DNA from 2 places in the Streptomyces sp. P9-2B-2 genome. Region 2 is predicted to be linked to the other one. Evidence: riboswitches for the same ligand, from Rfam matches in the RefSeq annotation. Region 2 holds a riboswitch; the other holds the start of a gene.

Region 1 (6,405 bases), 5.0 Mb from region 2:
GCGACGGGGCTGACCGGCTCGGTGGGGCTGGCCGGGGCCAAGCTGCTGGCGAAGATCGCGTCCGAGGCGGCCAAGCCGGACGGGCTGGTGGTGATCGAGCCGGGTACCGAACGGGAGCTGCTGGGCCCGATGACGGTGCGGACGCTGCCCGGGGTGGGTCCCGCGACGGCCGAGACGCTGCGGCGGGCCGGGATCCACACCGTCGCGGAGACCGCGGAGGCCGGTGAGGCCGAGCTGGTGCGGCTGCTGGGCAGGGCACACGGCGCGGGGCTGTATGCCATGGCGCTGGGGCGGGACGACCGGCCCGTGGTGGCCGAGCGGGACGCGAAGTCCATCTCCGTCGAGGACACCTTCGAGGTCGATCTGACCGACCGGACGCGGGTGCGGAACGAGGTGCTGCGGCTGGCGGACCGGTGCGTACAGCGGCTGCGGGCGGCCGGGCGTTCAGGGCGCACGGTGGTCATCAAGGTGCGTAACTACGACTTCTCGACGCTGACGCGTTCCGAGACGCTCCGGGGGCCCACCGACGACCCTGCGGTGATACGGGAGGCCGCTGTGCGCCTGCTGGAGACGGTGGACACCACCGGCGGGGTGCGGCTGCTGGGTGTGGGTGTCAGCGGGCTGGCGGACTTCACACAGGAGGATCTGTTCGCGCAGCTGGCGACGGAGCGGGAGGCGGCGGAGGCCGCGACCGCGGCGGCGGTGGAGCAGGCCGCCGGGGAGCGGGAGCCGCACGAGGCCGAGGAGGAGCGGCCGCGGCGCTGGTATCCGGGGCTGGACGTGGTTCACGAGGAGTTCGGCGCGGGCTGGGTGCAGGGGAGCGGGGTGGGGAGGGTGACCGTCCGCTTCGAAACGCCATGGTCCGCACCGGGGAGGGTGCGGACCTTTGCTGTCGAGGACCCGGCGCTGCGGCCGGGGGAACCCCTGCCGCTGGTGGGCGGGGCGCCGGCCGGCGGTCAGTCGTCCGAGCCGGCGATCTTGCCGAAGTTCTTGTCGCCGGAGCCGGGGGACACCGGGTCGGTCGGGGAAGAAATATCCAGTCGGTAGTGGTGATAGAGCTGAAGTTCCTGTTCAGGGGAGAGATGGCGGCCCACGCCGAAGTCGGGTGCGTCCTTGATCAGCTTGCGGTCGTAAGGGATGTGCAGGCCCTCACCGACCATTTTGCTGGGCTCCAGGGGGACGAACGCATCCCGGCTGAAGAGTCCGGTGCGCACGGCCGCCCACTCCGGTTCCCCCGTCGCATCGTCGAGGTAGACCTCGTCGATGGTCCCTATTTTCGCGCCATTACGGTCGAACGCTTTGCGGCCGATCAGGCTTCGGGGATCGATATCGGTTTGCACGGCCCCTCCAATTGGTCGCAACTGCCCTCTGACAACTACCAAACGGCACATTTCATGCCCCGGCCACTCGAAGGAGCCTTCGAGAGCCACGCTGGTAGGCTGGCGATTGGCCGCAGACCCCGTGCGGGAGAGTCCTTGTCGTTCGCGACCAGGGCGCCGAAGGAGCAAATCCTCCCCGGAATCTCTCAGGCACACGTACCGCATGGACGAGGTCACTCTGGAAAGCAGGGCGGGCCGCGGAAGCACAGCGCCGAGACCCCCCTCACCGACGGTGAAAGCCGGGCCGCCTTGTGCGGGCCGGTGAAGCTCTCAGGTTGAATGACAGAGGGGGAGGCCGTCCGGGCACCCGTGCCGTGGTGCCCCTCGTAGGTCGTACCGACCAGGAGGCCCCCGCAGATGACCACCAATCGCATCTCCTTGACCGAGCTGGAACGCGGCACCCCCTTCGAGCGCCGGCACATCGGTCCCGACCACGCGGCGCAGGCGAAGATGCTCGCGCACATCGGATTCGGGTCGCTGGACGAGCTCACCGCCACCGCCGTACCCGATGTGATCAAGAGCGCCGAGGCGCTCGGCCTGCCGCAGGCCCGTACCGAGGCCGAGGTGCTCCAGGAGCTGAAGGGCCTGGCGGAGCGCAACGAGGTCCTGGCGTCCATGATCGGTCTCGGCTACTACGGCACGTTCACCCCGCCGGTGATCCTGCGCAACGTCATGGAGAACCCGGCCTGGTACACGGCGTACACGCCCTACCAGCCGGAGATCTCGCAGGGCCGCCTGGAAGCGCTGCTGAACTTCCAGACGATGGTCGCCGACCTGACCGGACTGCCCACCTCCGGCGCTTCGCTGCTGGACGAGGGCACCGCCGCCGCCGAGGCGATGGCGCTCTCCCGCCGGGTCGGCAAGGTCAAGCAGGGCGTCTTCCTGGTCGACGCCGACTGTCTGCCGCAGACCATCGCCGTGATCGAGACCCGTGCGGAGCCCACCGGCGTCGAGGTCGTGGTCGCGGATCTGTCCGACGGCATTCCGGCCGAGATCGCCGAGCGCGGAGTGTTCGGTGTGCTGCTTCAGTACCCGGGTGCCTCCGGCGCGGTGCGGGACCCCCGCGCCGTCATCGAGCAGGCGCACGAGCTGGGCGCGATCGTCACCGTCGCCGCCGATCTGCTCGCCCTGACGCTGCTCACCTCGCCCGGTGAGCTCGGCGCGGACATCGCCGTCGGCACCACCCAGCGCTTCGGCGTTCCGATGGGCTTCGGTGGACCGCACGCCGGCTTCATGGCCGTCCGTGACCAGTTCGCCCGCAGCCTCCCCGGCCGTCTGGTGGGCGTCTCCGTCGACGCCGACGGCAACAAGGCCTACCGCCTGGCGCTTCAGACCCGTGAGCAGCACATCCGCCGGGAGAAGGCCACCAGCAACATCTGCACCGCGCAGGTGCTGCTCGCCGTCATGGCCGGGATGTACGCGGTCTACCACGGCCCCGAGGGCCTGCGGACCATCGCCCGGCGCACCCACCGCTACGCCGCGGTCCTCGCCGAGGGCCTGCGGGCCGGCGGGGTGGAGATCGCGCACGGCAGCTACTTCGACACGCTGACCGCGCGGGTGCCCGGCCGGGCCGCCGAGGTCGTCGCCGCTGCCCGTGAGGCCGGTGTCAACCTCTGGCAGATCGACGCGGACCTGGTCGGTATCGCCTGCGACGAGACCACCGGGCGGGCGCAGCTGGCCGGCGTCTGGGGCGCTTTCGGGGTGTCCGGCGACGTCGAGCAGCTGGACGCGGCCGCCGCCGATGCGCTGCCGCAGGCACTGCTGCGCCACGACGACTACCTCGCCCACCCGGTTTTCCACGAGTACCGCTCCGAGACCGCGATGCTGCGCTACCTGCGCACCCTCGCCGACAAGGACTACGCGCTGGACCGCGGCATGATCCCGCTCGGCTCCTGCACGATGAAGCTGAACGCCACGACCGAGATGGAGCCGGTCACCTGGCCTGCGTTCGGTCAGCTGCACCCGTTCGCGCCGGCCGACCAGGCCCAGGGTTACCTCACGCTGATCCAGGAGCTGGAGGAGCGGCTGGCCACGGTCACCGGCTACGACAAGGTCTCCATCCAGCCGAACGCCGGATCGCAGGGCGAGCTGGCCGGTCTGCTGGCCGTCCGCGCCTACCACCGCGCCAATGGCGACGAGCAGCGCACGATCTGCCTGATCCCGTCCTCGGCGCACGGCACCAACGCCGCCAGCGCCGTGATGGCCGGAATGAAGGTCGTCGTCGTCAAGACCGGTGAGGACGGCGAGGTCGACACCGACGATCTGCACGCCAAGATCGAGAAGTACCGGGACGAGCTCGCGGTCCTGATGGTGACCTACCCCTCCACGCACGGCGTGTTCGAGGAGCACATCACCCAGATCTGCGCGGCGGTGCACGAGGCCGGCGGCCAGGTCTACGTGGACGGTGCCAACCTCAACGCGCTGGTCGGGCTCGCCGAGCCCGGAAAGTTCGGCGGCGATGTCTCGCATCTGAACCTGCACAAGACCTTCTGCATCCCGCACGGCGGCGGTGGCCCCGGTGTCGGCCCGGTCGGCGTACGCGCCCACCTGGCGCCGTACCTGCCCAACCACCCGCTTCAGCCCGCCGCGGGCCCCGAGACGGGCGTGGGGCCGATCTCCGCCGCTCCCTGGGGCTCGGCGGGCATCCTGCCGATCTCCTGGGCGTACGTACGGCTGATGGGCGGCGACGGCCTCAAGCGCGCCACCCAGGTGGCGGTCCTCAGCGCCAACTACATCGCCAAGCGGCTGGAGCCGCACTACCCGGTGCTCTACACGGGCCCCGGCGGACTGGTGGCGCACGAGTGCATCATCGATGTCCGGCCGCTGACCAAGGCGACCGGCGTGAGCATCGACGATGTGGCCAAGCGGCTGATCGACTACGGCTTCCACGCGCCGACGATGTCGTTCCCCGTGGCCGGCACGCTGATGATCGAGCCGACCGAGAGCGAGGACCTCGCCGAGCTGGACCGGTTCTGCGACACGATGATCGCCATCCGCGCGGAGATCGAGAAGGTCGGTTCGGGGGAGTGGGACAAGGACGACAACCCGCTGCGCAACGCCCCGCACACCGCGGGCGCGCTCGGCGGCGACTGGTCGCACGCGTACTCCCGTGAGGAGGCCGTCTTCCCGGCCGGTGTCGTCGCCGCGGAGAAGTACTGGCCGCCGGTGCGCCGCATCGACGGTGCCTTCGGCGACCGTAACCTGGTCTGCTCGTGCCCGCCGCTGGACGAGTACGACAACTGAGTCACGGCAGCATCAAGGGCCCTCGGCAGATCTGCCGGGGGCCCTGTGGTACGTGGCGCGCGCTGCGGGTCAGGCAGCGGCGATGACCCGGGCGCGGTGCGGGGCGATGACCTGCCCGTCGGGGAGCAGCTCACCGGTGTCCTCGAAGAGCAGGACGCCGTTGCAGAGCAGGCTCCAGCCTTGCTCCGGATGGTGCGCCACAAGGTGTGCGGCCTCCCGGTCGGTGGAGTCTGCGGACGGGCAGGGCGGTTGGTGCTGACACATGGAAGTTGTCTTTCGCTGCGGTGAGGTGAACGTCGTCGTGCGGCTCGATGAGGTGTTCATGGCCGCTCCCCCGTTTCTGTCGGTCGGTCCCAGTGTTGCCCCACGGACGGGATTCCGCAGGGATTTCGCAGCAGCGGTACTCACTCGGTAGGGACGCGTCACCCATGCGGGCGGTTGCTCCCAATTGCACTCCTCCCCAAGAGGGTTGGGAGTGGTATCCGCGGACTAGGCCGCCTGGGTGAGCGCGACAGAGCGCCCCGTGACCGGACGGGGTCGCGGGGCACGCTCGGGCGGCGCGGCGGGCGCCGGAAGCGGCGCGGGAATCCGCGCCGACGCCGGTGGATCAGGCGGGTTCGGCGAGGAGCGGGGCGGGCGTGAGCCGCAGGGTGAGCCGGGGGAGCAGATCGGCGATGCGCTGCGGACGGTGTGCGGCGATACCCGGCGGGGCGGGGGCCAGCGGTACGAGCAGGTCGCCGGGCGCGGGAAGCCCCTGGGCGCCGTCGGAGGTGAGGTCGTGGTGCAGCCACAGCGTGAGCATGTACAGCTCGGGGACGGACAGCAGCCGCGGCTGGTAGGGCGTGGCGAGTGACTCGGCCTGTGCCAGTGCCTGCTCGGTCGCGGCGACGTAGGGGCCGCCGCAGAAGCGCCCGAAGGTCCAGCCGTCCGCGGTGAGCACCGTCTCGGCGGTCGCCACGGCACGCTCCCCGCCGCGGACCAGGAAGCGCCATCCGGCCAGTCGGGTGTGCGGGGTGCCGCCGGCCCGGCTGACGTCGTCCCAGACATGGACGGGCAGCGGGTGGTCGGGGCTGAGCGGACCCTGATGGGCGCGCAGCGCGGAGACCGGAGCGTCACCGACCGCGGTGGGCGAGCCGAGAGCGGCGAGAACGCTGCGCAGGGCGGGTGCGGGGGCAGGGGGGAGGTGCAGCGGCATGGTGGGTCGCCTCTCACTTCGGAGACACGGTGCAGCGTGGCTCGGAGACACGGTGGAGCGTGGCGGGTGCAAACGGCGCTGTCTGCGGGCGGGTCAGAGCGTGGCCGGCCGGGGCGGCGGCCGGGCGGGGGCAGCCGCTGAGCCCGGTGTCGGTGAGATCACCGAGACGCTGGGCGCCAAGTCTCTGCCTCGTCACCGGAGTTTATACGACGTATGTTCTGAAATTGTTTCGGCTACCGGCCTTGTGGATTTCCGGCAAGGTGAAATCCGGACCGCTGCGCGAGGCGCTTTCCACCGCTTTGTGCGGCGTTTTATGGACGCCACCTTGTATTGCCTTGGCGGTGCGGTAGGCCGGAACTCGTCGTTGTTTCTCACGAGTGAATTGCCGCGGGCGAGTGCCGCGCGGATATGCCTATGGGCAGTGCCGGACGCTGCATCACTTCGAGCCTATCGGCACCGGCATGCCCCCGCCGCGTTATTGATCAGATTGCCGGGGCATCATCGACCGTAGCGCGAGCCCCGGCGGTGTCGGGGACGGCCCCAAGCGGCCCGTGGCCGCGGGCTGTTCACTCGAGGAGGGACCCTTCG
Region 2 (6,405 bases):
AGTCTTCATCCGATTCGCGATCAGTCACCAGCCCTGAAGGGGAAAGGATGCGTAACTGTGATGTGATCCGCGGCATTCCGTTATACGGACAAAAGGCCGGGCTGAGCGGTGTGTATACCCGTGAGAAAGGGGCTCAACTGCGGGGCGCATGGGGCGAATTCACCCCAAGCCCGGCGCCGGGGCGGCGCGCCGGGCGTCAGTACGGACGCGGGTAGCCGTAGCCGTAAGAGGGTGCGGGAGCCTGCGGCTGGACGTAGCCGTCACGGTCGAAGAAGGGGCGCGTGGAGGCCCGCATCCACATGCCGACCGGGTCGTACTCGTCGTTCATCGCGACCGTCGAGACGGGCAGACCGTCCGGAACCGCGCCGATCGACTGCTGGATCATCAACCGCACCGAATCCACCGCTTGTTGGCCGGTGTCGTACAGATCCAGACCGATCGCCAGATACGGGGCACCCAGCGCGGGCTGCACCCAGGCCCGGCGCAGCGACCGGACGGCGGGCGTCCGGTGCGCGTTCTGGGCGAGCAGCGCGTAGAACTGCGGGATGTCGATCACCGGCTCGGAGATCCGCAGCGGCCCGGCGGGCAGCCGGTCGAGACCGCCGGCGATACGGCGCAGATCCAGCCAGGGAATGCCGACACCGCCGCCGGGAGCATGCGGATTCAGCCACAGGCCCCAGCGGTCGGGAAAGAGCGCGGCGGCGATTTCGGGACCGGTGACGACCTCGTGGTCGCGATTCCAGCCGGAGGCGGCGAGTTCGGGTGCCGAGGTCACACACGGCGCATAGCCGAGGCCCTCGACCTCCATGTTTCCGTACTGCGCATCGGGCATACCGGCCCGGCCCTGCCAGAGCAGCATCCAGACCTGGCCCGCGGCGAGCGCGTGCAGCAGCGCCTCATAGGCGTCGTAACGGCCGGGCGAGACCTGCTGAAGCAGCTGCTCCAGCTGCCCGGCCGCCGCCGGCCCCTGATGCGCACCCGCGCTCACGTGGTCCGTCCCTTCTCTCAGCAGGGCACGTGAGGGTGCGCCCGCCTGTCATCCAACCAGCTTAGGGCTTGCCGATGGGCCAGGACCGGTCCTGGCCCATCGGCAAGCCCTTACGAGTGGTCACGACTGTAGAAGGGCCGCACGCGCTCCAGCATCCAGTCGGCGACCGGGTCGCCCTGGGCGAGGTCGAGCATGACGAGTTGTACGGGCCAGGGCAGCGGCACTGCGCCGAGCGCACGTCCGAGGGCTGAGAGTACCGTCTCGCGGGCGGTGCCGTCGTGCAGCCCGAGGTCATCCGGCGCGACCTGAACACCGACGAACAGCGCGGGCGTGTCGCCCTCGACGCTTGCCAGGGCACGCCGGGCACTCAGGACAATTCCGGCGCCGGAGAACTCCAGCCCGGCCGAGGCCAGGAAGTCCACCGGCTCGTCCTGCCAGTCCGGCTCGAAGAGCCGTACCCGGCCGCCGCTCGGCAACCCGGAGAACTCCGGCTGTCCCGGCCGCCGCTCCCGGCACAGTTCGGCCACCGCGGGCGGCGGCAGCGGGACGCCGACCGTGCCGTCGGGGTTGACCGCGATGCCGATCTGCGGCGGCAGCCCGCGGGCGAACTCCCGGGCCGGGGCGACGGTGAAGGACATATGCGGGCCGATCACCCGCAGGAACTCCTGCTCGGAGCTGTAGACCGGGACGTAGTGCGCCCCGTCGAGCTCGACGGTGGGCAGATCGAGGCCGCGGGAGCCGGGGCCCGCGCTCTCCGGGCCGCCGCCTTCGGGCAGCGGCACCCACAGCCGGCTACGGCCGAGGACCTCGACGATCCGGCCGCCGGCGCCCGGGTGTCCGACCGACGCGGACAGCACCTGTTCGAGCTCGTTCGCCGGCCATGCCAGCTGCGGTATCCCCTGCTCCGGAAATGTCATTCGTCCCACCCGTTCCAAACCGCGCCATCTGGCCAAAGACCCTAGACGAGAACGCGCGCGGTGTGGCGTGCGGGGGCCGTGCCCGGCAACTAATGAAAGGTGAGCGTCTCCAAGGCGCTCGCCGACCGCCGGTCGAGGAGGACGGCAGAGCCGAAGCCCTTCGGCAGCCGGGTCGATTCCGCGGCGTCGACCAGCCGGCCCACCGCCCCGCGGTGCCGGGCGAAGGCGTACCCCGACACCCCGCGGCCCCGGGACTCCTGGCCGGAAAGCGCCACCTCGGGCGCCACATCGAGCAGCACCAGATGCGCCCCGCGGCCGCCGCGCCGCGCCGCGCGCGCGATCCAGCGGCGCACCCACGCCAGCGTCCCGCAGTCGTGCACCACCACGCTGTGGCCGGAGCGCAGCGCACGGCCCAGGGTCAGGTAGTGGGCGGCCCGGACCAGCGGGCGGTAGAGCCCGTACGGCAGCCGGCGCAGCCTGCCGTGCTCCCAGCGCTCACGGACGTCCTGCGAATCGATGCGGTGCACGACGGCGCCGTGCCCGTCCAGCGGCGGCACGACCCGGTGCATCAGGGTGCTCTTGCCGCTGCCCGGCAGCCCGGAGACCACCACCAGGTCGCCGGCCGGGAACCGCAGCTCGGTGGCACCGGGCGGCCGCCGCTCGCCCCGCAGGTCCACGACCGCGGTGCGGCGCCCTGGCCGGATGACGGCCCGCCGCCGACGGCCGGACCGGGACATGGCGGCGGACGGCGCCGTCGGCACGACGTCCGGGGGCACGACCCCTGAAGTCGCCCCGAATGCCGCTTCGCTGTGCACCGTGATCGCCCTCCCCGCCCGTTCTGGTCCGGTTCGAGTCCGTCCCCTACCCGCAGAGTGTCAAGAAAAGGTAATGCCCATCAAGGCGATTGTCCGATCTGCCCACGTCGTGGGCGGGGCGGCGGAGGGGGCTCCTTTATCCGGCGATCCCGTGCAATGATGTGGCCGCCACGTGCACATCACAGCTCACCTGTGCACCGCCAACTGCATACCGGCCGCTTGAACCCGCGCGGGAGAGTCCCCGGCCGCCACGGCGGGGCGCCGAAGGAGCAAGTCCTCCCTTGAATCTCTCAGGCCCCTATACCGCACGGGCGAGGCAGATCTGAAAAGCGAGCCGCTGCCCGGCTGACGGGGCGGCTCCACCCAAGGTGCAAACCGGGTCCGTTCGCGGGATACCGGTGAACCTCTCAGGTTCCGATGACAGATGGGGAGAACGTCTTGTCACCCCTGCCTGGGAGCCCGGAACCATGACTGATGCCCCCCGCCGTACCGCGCTCGATGCCACCCATCGCGGGCTCGGCGCGACCATGACCGACTTCGCCGGCTGGGACATGCCGCTGCGCTACAGCAGCGAGCGGGACGAGCATGTCGCCGTCCGTACCCGCGCCGGCCTCTTCGACCTCTCCCACATGGGTGAGATCACCGTCACCGGGCCGCAGGCCGCCGACCTGCTCGACTACGCGCTGGTCGGCAACATCGGCGGCGTGAAGACGGGCCGCGCCCGCTACACCATGATCTGTGAGGACAAGGGCGGCATCCTCGACGACCTGATCGTCTACCGCCTCGCCGACCAGGAGTACATGGTCGTCGCCAACGCCTCCAACGCCCAGGTGGTGCTGGACGCGCTGAGCGCGCGGGCGGGCGGCTTCGACGCCGCGATCCGCGACGACCGGGACGCCTACGCGCTGCTCGCGGTGCAGGGCCCGGAGTCCCCCGGCATCCTCAAGAAGCTGACGGACGCCGATCTGGACGGTCTGAAGTACTACGCCGGGCTGCCGGGCACGGTCGCCGGGGTGCAGGCGCTGATCGCCCGTACCGGCTACACCGGTGAGGACGGCTTCGAGCTGTTCGTCCGGCCGGCCGACGCGGTCGCCCTCTGGGAGGCGCTGACCGAGGCGGGCAAGGACGCCGGTCTGGTGCCCTGCGGGCTGTCCTGCCGGGACACCCTGCGCCTGGAGGCGGGCATGCCGCTCTACGGGCATGAGCTGACCACCGCGACGACGCCGTTCGACGCGGGCCTGGGCCGGGTCGTGAAGTTCGAGAAGACCACCAACGGCGGGAACTTCGTGGGCCGCGAGGCCCTGGCCGGGGCCGCCGAGCGCGCCGAGGCCCGGCCGCCGCGCAAGCTGGTCGGGCTGATCGCCCAGGGCCGCCGGGTGCCGCGGGCCGGATACCCGGTCGTCTCGGCCGACGGCACGGTCATCGGTGAGGTCACCTCCGGTGCCCCGTCCCCCACGCTCGGCAAGCCGATCGCCATCGCCTATGTCGACGCGGCCTACGCCACCGCGGGCACGGAGGGTGTCTGCGTGGACATCCGTGGAAGCCATGAGCCGTACGAGGTCATCGCGCTGCCGTTCTACAAGCGGCAGAAGTAACCGTTCACCGACGGCAGGCGGCGGCGCGCGCCCGCGCGTCTCACTGCGCAAGACGCTCCCCCGGACTTCGTCCGGGTGGGGGTCCCCCCAGCGGTAGCTGGGGGAGTGCCCCCCTTCACGATCACACCCTCGCGTACAGGAGAATCGAGCCATGAGCAACCCCCAGCAGCTGCGCTACAGCAAGGAGCACGAGTGGCTGTCGGGCGCCGAGGACGGCGTCTCGACGGTCGGCATCACCGAGCACGCGGCCAACGCGCTCGGCGACGTCGTCTACGTGCAGCTCCCCGAGGTCGGTGCCACGGTCGCGGCGGGCGAGACCTGCGGTGAGCTGGAGTCGACCAAGTCGGTCAGCGACCTCTACTCGCCCGTCGACGGTGACATCGCCGAGATCAACGAGGACGTCGTCAACGACCCCTCGCTGGTGAACTCCGCCCCGTTCGAGGGCGGTTGGCTGTTCAAGGTGAAGATCAGCAGCGAGCCGGGCGACCTGCTCTCGGCCGACGAGTACGCCGCCTTCATCCAGAGCTGAGCCCCCGGCTCTCCCCCGCTCCCGGGCCCGCCCGGACGGGAGCCCCGACCGCCACCGCCCGCGCGGAAGCTCCCCCGGACCCCGTCCGGAGAGGCCCCTCGCGCCCCTGACTCCCCAGGAACTCTCATGTCGCTTCTCAACAGTTCCCTCCACGAGCTCGACCCCGACGTCGCCGCCGCCGTCGACGCCGAGCTCCACCGCCAGCAGTCCACCCTCGAAATGATCGCGTCGGAGAACTTCGCCCCCGTCGCCGTCATGGAGGCCCAGGGCTCCGTCCTGACGAACAAGTACGCCGAGGGCTACCCCGGCCGCCGCTACTACGGCGGCTGTGAGCACGTCGACGTGGTCGAGCAGATCGCCATCGACCGCATCAAGGCGCTCTTCGGTGCCGAGGCCGCCAACGTGCAGCCGCACTCCGGTGCGCAGGCCAACGCCGCGGCCATGTTCGCGCTGATCAAGCCGGGCGACACCATCCTGGGTCTCAACCTCGCCCACGGCGGGCACCTGACCCACGGCATGAAGATCAACTTCAGCGGCAAGCTCTACAACGTGGTGCCCTACCACGTCGACGAGAAGACCAACCTGGTCGACATGGAGGAGGTCGAGCGCCTCGCCAAGGAGCACCGCCCCAAGCTGATCGTCGCCGGCTGGTCCGCCTACCCGCGTCAGCTCGACTTCGCCGCCTTCCGCCGCATCGCGGACGAGGTCGGCGCCTACCTCATGGTCGACATGGCGCACTTCGCCGGTCTGGTGGCGGCGGGCCTGCACCCCTCCCCCGTACCGCACGCCCACGTGGTCACCACCACCACGCACAAGACCCTGGGCGGTCCCCGCGGCGGTGTGATCCTCTCCACACAGGAGCTGGCCAAGAAGATCAACTCCGCGGTCTTCCCCGGTCAGCAGGGCGGTCCGCTGGAGCACGTGATCGCCGCCAAGGCCGTCTCCTTCAAGGTCGCCGCCTCGGACGACTTCAAGGAGCGCCAGCAGCGCACCCTGGACGGCGCCCGCATCCTGGCCGAGCGCCTGATGCAGGACGACGTCAAGCAGCACGGCGTCTCGGTCCTGTCCGGCGGCACCGATGTCCACCTCGTCCTGGTCGACCTGCGCGACTCCGAGCTGGACGGCCAGCAGGCCGAGGACCTCCTCCACGAGGTCGGCATCACGGTCAACCGCAACGCCATCCCGAACGACCCCCGCCCGCCGATGGTCACCTCCGGCCTGCGCATCGGCACCCCGGCCCTGGCCACCCGCGGCTTCCAGGCCGAGGACTTCCGCGAGGTCGCCGACATCATCGCCGAGGCCCTCAAGCCCGGCTACGACGGCGACGCCCTCAAGGCCCGGGTCACCGCGCTCGCGGGCAAGTTCCCGCTCTACCCGTCGCTGTGACGCGTCACCTCCGCTGAAACCCCCGCCCGCCACCATCCGGCGGGCGACGGGCCACGGAGCGTGAGCCCGGGGCCGACCGCCCCGGGCTCACGACCGCCGGCCCCGCTCCTCCCCCTCCCGCAGGTCCCGGCGGCTCCCGGTGAGACCTGCGGCACACGGCACCGGCACGGCGGAC

Evidence for each region. Region 2 has a riboswitch for glycine ahead of gcvT (glycine cleavage system aminomethyltransferase GcvT). Riboswitches for the same ligand answer to the same signal wherever they lie in the genome.
Region 1: it holds a riboswitch for glycine, as region 2 does, so the genes downstream of both, gcvP (aminomethyl-transferring glycine dehydrogenase) here and gcvT (glycine cleavage system aminomethyltransferase GcvT) in region 2, are expected to answer to the same signal.

Annotation. Positions count from the first base shown of each region.
Region 1 is NZ_CP129126.1:1,324,943-1,331,347, reverse strand. Features, by position in the region: gene QT196_RS05615 (DNA polymerase IV) at 1-1,047, shown strand, start outside; gene QT196_RS05610 (PRC-barrel domain-containing protein) at 957-1,340, opposite strand; glycine riboswitch at 1,455-1,551, shown strand; gene gcvP (aminomethyl-transferring glycine dehydrogenase) at 1,737-4,622, shown strand; gene QT196_RS05600 (DUF5999 family protein) at 4,692-4,886, opposite strand; gene QT196_RS05595 (hypothetical protein) at 5,230-5,817, opposite strand.
Region 2 is NZ_CP129126.1:6,312,075-6,318,479, reverse strand. Features, by position in the region: gene QT196_RS27930 (enhanced serine sensitivity protein SseB C-terminal domain-containing protein) at 197-988, opposite strand; gene QT196_RS27925 (enhanced serine sensitivity protein SseB) at 1,099-1,905, opposite strand; gene QT196_RS27920 (AAA family ATPase) at 1,995-2,642, opposite strand; glycine riboswitch at 2,941-3,036, shown strand; gene gcvT (glycine cleavage system aminomethyltransferase GcvT) at 3,188-4,315, shown strand; gene gcvH (glycine cleavage system protein GcvH) at 4,467-4,844, shown strand; gene glyA (serine hydroxymethyltransferase) at 4,971-6,230, shown strand.